Regions from separate parts of the Streptomyces sp. NPDC040432 genome, predicted to be linked through region 2. Evidence: predicted binding sites of a transcription regulator. Region 2 holds the regulator's gene; the other holds the start of a gene.
What was found. Region 2 encodes HspR, which represses chaperone genes until heat shock. Its sites were predicted from a motif close to TTGAGNNNNNNNNNCTCAA; they were not measured.
Positions count from the first base shown of each region.

Region 1 (3,401 bases), on a different contig from region 2:
CGGCGGCCTGCCCGCCTGGACCGCCGCCGGCCTGCCGGTCGAGGAGGTCCCACCGCACTACGCCGGTCCGCCCGGCTCCTTCACCGCCGGACCGCGCCCCGGGCTGGTGGTGGACGCCGACACCGTCGCGGCGGCCCTCACCGACCCGGCCGCGACCGTGTTCGACGCCCGCACCCGGGGCCGGTTCGCCGGAACCGCCCCCGAGCCCCGCCCGGGCCTGCGCGGCGGCCACATGCCGGGATCGGTGAACCTCCCCTTCGGGGAACTGCTGCGGCCCGACGGGCTGATGCTGGCCGCGGACGAACTCCGGGCGGCCTTCGCACCGCTGACGGGCAGCCGGGAGCGGCTCTACTTCAGCTGCGGATCCGGGGTCACCGCCTGCGTCCTCGCGCTCGGCGCGACCCTGGCCGGGTACCGGGACCTGGCGGTGTACGACGGCTCGTGGAGCGAGTGGGGCGACCCGGCCGGGCGGCGACCGGTGCGGACCGGAGGCCCGTCGGGCGGCTGATCCGGGGCCGTCCCCGCCGGCCGATCCGGGGCGCACGCCGGCCGATCCGGGCAGCCGCCCCGGGGGCGCCCGACGCGCCGTCCGGCCGGGCCCGCCCTCCGTGACGGGCTCCCGGCGCCCCGGCGGAGGCGGGCTCCGCCGGCCTTCGCGGGGGATAACCCCACCCCGCGCCCGGGTACCGGCACCAGCGTGCCGGGAGCGCGGGATCGACAGACTTTTCCGCATGGCATCCGAAACCGCATCAGCCCTGCTCGCCCGCAAGACGGTCGGCGCCACGGCGGCCGCCGTGCTCCTCCTCCTCGCCGGGTGCTCCGTCGACGGCATCGGGGACCGGATCCACATGAGGACCGCGTCCGCCGACGCCACCGTCGCCGAGGCGGTCACGGCCGTCGAGGTCACGGACGGGCGGCACGGCTCCGTCGAGGTGACGCCGGGCACCGGGCCGGGGGTCGTCGTCCACCGGACCGTGCGCTACCGCGGGGACACCCCGCCCGACCCCGGTCAGCGGGTGACGGACGGGGTCCTCACCTTCACCACCGGATGCGCGGAGAGCTGCTACGTCGACTACCGGCTGGAGGTCCCGGCCTCCGCGAAGGTCAAGATCGGCAACAGCAGTGGCCGCATCACGGTGTCGGGCGTCGCGGCGGCCGAGCTGACCTCGGACTCCGGGGACGTGCGGGCCGAGCGGATCGCGGGCCCGCTGAGGATCCGTACGTCCTCCGGATCCATCACCGCCGACGCCCTGTCCGGCCCCGAGGCCGACGTCCGCTCCGAATCGGGCGACGCCCGCCTGGCCTTCACGACGGTGCCGGTCTCGGTGAGCGCCGTCACCGGCTCGGGGGACGTCACGCTGCGCGTCCCGCCGGCTCCGTACCAACTGTCCGGCTCCAGCACCTCCGGAGACCGTGACATCACCCTGCCCCACGCCCCGGCCGCACCCTCCCGGCTGCGCCTCGAAACGACATCGGGCGACGTGAGGGCCTCGGCCCTGACCTGAGCCACCGCCACGAGGAGCCCTGCTCCACCCACCGCGCCCCCTCACGGAACGCGAACCGCCCCCGGCGGCGCGGAGGCCGCCGCCCACCAGGGACGACGGCCCGACCCGCGCCGGTCGACCGGCGTGCGGGGTTCAGCAGGTGACCAGGCCCGTGAAGCGGTAGGCGGAGGCGAACGGCATGGACCGCTGGAAGACCGCCTCCTGGCCCGGCTGGATCTCGTAACAGCCGGGCGCCGGATCCATCGTGCTGGTCCACGTCGGCGTGACCCGCTGCGTGGTCGTGCAGTTGTTGGTCATCCAGACGGTCACGACCTTCATGAGGATGGCCGTGCCCGATCCTTTGACGCAGCTCGGTGCGGGAGTGGCCGCCGCGGAAGTCGGTGCCGCGGTGACCGGCGAGGCCGCGTTCGCCTGGCCGGCACCGAGCAGGGTCGCACCCACGAGCGTCGCCGTGGCGAGTCCTGAAGCCAATGTGCGCATTGCGCATCCCATCCGTTGAGGGGCAATTGCCTCATGCACTGTCACGGCCGGGCGCGAGCCCCTCAACGCTGGATCAGGAACTTCGAAGCCCTGGGCTCCCGCCCCGGACAGCCGTTCGCCCCCGGCGAACGCCCGTTGGGGAACATTGGGGGACTCACGTGCATTGAGTCGGCATAGCTCAAGTTCACTGCCGGAGGGAAGATCATGGCTTCGACGTCCGTACCGCTCACCCTGCCCGTGCTGCCGCTGGACGACGAGGTCGTGCTGCCGGGGATGGTCGTTCCGCTGGACCTGTCCGACGCCGACGTCCGCGCCGCCGTGGAGGCCGCACAGGCCGCGGCCGGCACCGGCGCCGGGGCCGCGAAGCCCCGGGTCCTGCTGGTCCCGCGGGTCGACGGGACGTACGCGGGCACCGGCGTGCTCGGCACTGTCGAGCAGGTCGGCCGGCTCTCCGACGGGGACCCCGGCGCCCTGATCCGCGGCAGGAGCCGCGTCCGCATCGGCGCCGGGACCACCGGGCCGGGCGCCGCCCTGTGGGTGGAGGGCGAGAGCGTCGACGAGCAGGAGCCCGACCCGCTGCCCGGCGCCGTCGCCGAGCTGGTCACCGAGTACAAGGCGCTCGCCACCAGCTGGCTCAAGAAGCGCGGCGCCTGGCAGGTGGTCGACCGGGTCCAGCAGATCGAGGGCGTCTCCGCGCTCGCCGACAACTCCGGCTGGTCGCCGTTCCTGAGCGTGGCCCAGAAGGTGGAGCTGCTGGAGACCGCCGACCCCGTCGCCCGGCTGCGCCTCGCCGTCCGGTGGCTCGGCGAACACCTCGCCGAACAGGACGTCGCCGAGTCCATCGCCAAGGACGTCCAGGACGGCGTCGACAAGCAGCAGCGCGAGTTCCTCCTGCGCCGCCAGCTGGAGGCGGTGCGCAAGGAACTCCGTGAGATCAACGGGGAGAAGGACGGCGAGGAGTCCGACGACTACCGCGCCCGCGTCGAGGCCGCCGACCTGCCCGAGAAGGTCCGCGAGGCCGCGCTCAAGGAGGTCGAGAAGCTCGAACGCTCCAGCGACCAGAGCCCGGAGGGCTCCTGGATCCGGACCTGGCTCGACACCGTCCTCGAACTGCCCTGGAACGAGCGCACAGAGGACTCCTACGACATCCGCGGCGCCCGCGCGGTGCTCGACGCCGAGCACGCCGGGCTGAGCGACGTGAAGGACCGCATCACCGAGTACCTCGCCGTGCGCAAGCGCCGCGGCGAGCGCGGCATGGGCGTCGTCGGCGGGCGTCGCGGCGGGGCCGTACTGGCCCTCGTCGGCCCGCCCGGCGTCGGGAAGACCTCCCTCGGCGAGAGCGTCGCGCACGCCATGGGCCGCGAGTTCGTCCGCGTCGCACTCGGCGGCGTGCGGGACGAGGCCGAGATCCGCGGC
Region 1 covers NZ_JBVIVP010000002.1:148,323-151,723, reverse strand. Annotated here, with positions in the region: gene ACZ58N_RS04380 (sulfurtransferase) at 1-508, shown strand, start outside; gene ACZ58N_RS04375 (DUF4097 family beta strand repeat-containing protein) at 732-1,505, shown strand; gene ACZ58N_RS04370 (hypothetical protein) at 1,638-1,985, opposite strand; gene lon (endopeptidase La) at 2,190-3,401, shown strand, end outside.
Region 1: lon (endopeptidase La) is a predicted target of HspR. The motif match lies at 2,149-2,167, and genes of this name have one in related genera.

Region 2 (3,401 bases):
CCAAGAAGCGCAAGGAGTACGACGAGGCCCGCGCGCTGTTCGGGAACGGTGGCTTCCGCCCCGGTCCCGGCGGCGCCGGCGGCTCGTTCAACTTCGACCTCGGTGACCTCTTCGGAGGTCAGCAGCAGGGCGGTCCGGGCGGCTTCGGTGGCGGCCTGGGCGACGTCTTCGGTGGTCTGTTCAACCGCGGCGCCGGCCAGGGTCCGGGAACCCGGACCCAGCCGCGCCGCGGCCAGGACATCGAGTCCGAGGTCACGCTCTCCTTCACGGAGGCCGTGGACGGCGCGACCGTCCCGCTGCGGATGTCCTCGCAGTCGCCCTGCAAGGCCTGCTCGGGCACCGGCGACAAGAACGGCACCCCCCGGGTCTGCCCGACCTGCGTCGGCACCGGTCAGGTCTCGCGGGGCAGCGGCGGCGGTTTCTCGCTGACCGACCCCTGCGCGGACTGCAAGGGCCGCGGCCTCATCGCGGAGACCCCCTGCGACGTCTGCAAGGGCAGCGGGCGCGCCCGCAGCTCGCGGACCATGCAGGTCCGGATCCCGGCGGGCGTCTTCGACGGCCAGCGGATCCGGCTGCGCGGCAAGGGCGCGCCGGGCGAGCGCGGCGGTCCGGCGGGCGACCTCTACGTGGTGGTGCACGTCGACGGCCACCCGGTGTTCGGCCGCAAGGACGACAACCTGACGGTCACCGTCCCGGTGACCTTCGCGGAGGCCGCCCTCGGCGCCGAGATCAAGGTTCCGACCCTGAACGGCCCGGCGGTCACCCTGAAGCTCCCCCCGGGCACGCCCGGCGGTCGTACGATGCGGGCCCGCGGCAAGGGCGCGGTCCGCAAGGACGGCACCCGCGGCGACCTCCTCGTCACGGTGGAGGTCACGGTGCCGACGGAGCTGTCCGACAAGGCCCGCGAGGCCCTTGAGATGTTCCGCGACGCCACGGATCCGCAGGACCCGCGCGCCGCGTTGTTCGAGTCGGTGAAGGGAGCATGAGATGGACGGCCGCCGCAGGATCCATTACCAGCTGACCGACGACACCCCGGTCTACGTGATCTCGGTGGCCGCCCAGCTCTCGGGGCTGCATCCGCAGACCCTCCGTCAGTACGACCGCCTCGGCCTGGTCTCCCCGGACCGTACGGCCGGCCGCGGCCGGCGCTATTCGGCCCGGGACATCGAGCTCCTGCGCACCGTGCAGGCGCTGTCCCAGGACGAGGGCATCAACCTGGCGGGGATCAAGCGGATCATCGAACTGGAGAACCAGGTGGCCGCGCTCCAGCAGCGCGTCGCCGAACTGTCCACGGCCGTGGACGGTGCTGCAGCGGCCCTTCAGGCCCGAGAGGCCCAGGTGCACGCCTCGTACCGGCGCGACCTGGTGCCGTACCAACCGCCGCAACCGGGCAGTGCCCTGGTCGTCTGGCGGCCCGGCCCGAAGCGCCCGCAGGTCTGAACGGCCGGCGGCGTCGGCTCCCCTTCGCCCCGCACGCGCGCAAGGCCCCGCCCGGAAGGCTCCGGGCGGGGCCTTCCGTACGTCGGGGGCATATGCCGCCCCGTAGGCCCCTGGCGGGCCCCTCAGGGCTTCGGGAGCGGCGGCGGGCCCGCGGAGTCGCGCAGGATGCCCGACCGGGCGATGAGGAAGCCCAGCTGGGCCCGGCTGCCGCTGCCCAGGGCGGTCGCCAGCTTGGCGATGTGCGCACGGCAGGTCCGTACGTTCATCCCCAGGCGCCGGGCGATGGCCTCGTCCACATGTCCCTCGACGAGCAGTTGGGCGATGGAGCGCTGCACGCCCGAGATGCCGTCGGGCCGGTGGGTGTATGTAACTTCCTGGCTCAGTGGCACGGCGCGCCGCCACAACTGCTCGAATACCTTGATCAGGTAGTCGACCAGCCCGGGGTGGCGCAGCTCCAGGGCGACCCGGCGGTCGTCGCTGACGGGGATGAACGCCACGGTGCGGTCGAACACGATCAGCCGCTCGATGAGTTCTTCGAGGGTGCGGATCTCCACCTTGCCCGTGGAGATGCGGTCCACGTAGGCGAGCGTGCCCTGGCTGTGGCGCGCGGTGTGCTGGTAGAGGGTCCGGATGCTGACGCCCCGGTCGATGAGCGGGGCGTCGCGCTCCAGCGCCTCGGTGAGGGCGTAGGACGGCCGGGCGCCGCCGGGTTGGACCGTCAGCATCTCCGTGTGGCACTCGGCCGTCGCCAGGTCGAGGGCGGCGTTGATCTGGTCGAACCCCTCCAGCACGGTGATGGCGTGCGTGTTGGCGGGGTTCTGCGCACTGATGGTCAGGAACGGCTCGAATGCATCGGTGAGGTCGACCGCGCTGCGCCGACGGTCCTGGATCTCCCGTTCGAGGGGATGCAGGCGCTGGGCGAGGGCGACCGCCGGGGGAACCGCGCGAAGCTGGTTCGCGTCATCCGGGTCGGGACGCAGCAGAGCGAATTCGAGCAGGCAGGGGATGTTTTCCACCTCGCTACGAGGTACCCGGCCGGTGCTCAGTGCCGCTGCGTAAAGTCGTGCCCCCTCGTCGCACATGGATGTGACGGGGTGGGGATGTGTCGGGTTTGTGTCGTTTATGGGCAAATCTCCACCCCCCAGGGTCCTGAACATGCAAGAACATGATGCATCGTCCCTGTGGCCGTAACGTGCCTGAATGAGCCATGGTCTGACGTGCGGGGGAGAGGATTCCATCAAGTGAGGACGAAGCCGACCATGTACAAGAGAATGCTTCGCTCGGCGCTTGCCGTTGTTTTCTCCGCTGTTGCGGTATTTGGGGCAGTCAGCGCCGTCAATGGCGATGCGGGGAGCGCACTGGCCAGTGACAGCGGCTGGAATATCGTGCCGAAGGGCAAGTCGGACAGCGGTTGGAACAGCGCGCCGGTCGACAGCGGCTGGAACGCCGCCCCCGCCGGCGAGCCCGACAGCGGCTGGAACGACACACCCGCAGGTGAACCCGACAGCGGCTGGAACACCCGGCCCGCCGGAGAGCCGGACAGTGGCTGGAACTTCGTGCCCGAGAAGGCTCTCTGATGACCCCCGACGACCGCGACTTCCGGCGCGAGATGGCCTCGGCCTACCGGTCCGGGTGGCAGTTCATCGATCTCGCCACCGCCATTCCCCACAGCGGCGATTCGTTGATGGTCACCTTGTTCGGCCAGCCGATCGTCGTCGTGCGCGAGGAGGACGAGGACGTCCGTGCCTACCGCTGCCTGCGCCGCCCCCGGGGCGCACCGCAGCCCGTCCGTTGCGAGGTGCGCTACGGCATGGTCTTCGTCAATCTCGATCAGCGCGACCACCAGCTCTTCGAACCCGACATCACCGCCGCCACCCCCCGCAGTGCCTGACGCGATCCCCCCGTCGTTGCAGATCGCCCAGGCGCTTCCCCCACACAACGGCGCCATCGTGGACCTGACC
Region 2 covers NZ_JBVIVP010000007.1:158,744-162,144, reverse strand. Annotated here, with positions in the region: gene dnaJ (molecular chaperone DnaJ) at 1-986, shown strand, start outside; gene ACZ58N_RS18020 (heat shock protein transcriptional repressor HspR) at 988-1,440, shown strand; gene ACZ58N_RS18015 (helix-turn-helix transcriptional regulator) at 1,563-2,597, opposite strand; gene ACZ58N_RS18010 (hypothetical protein) at 2,700-3,017, shown strand; gene ACZ58N_RS18005 ((2Fe-2S)-binding protein) at 3,017-3,331, shown strand.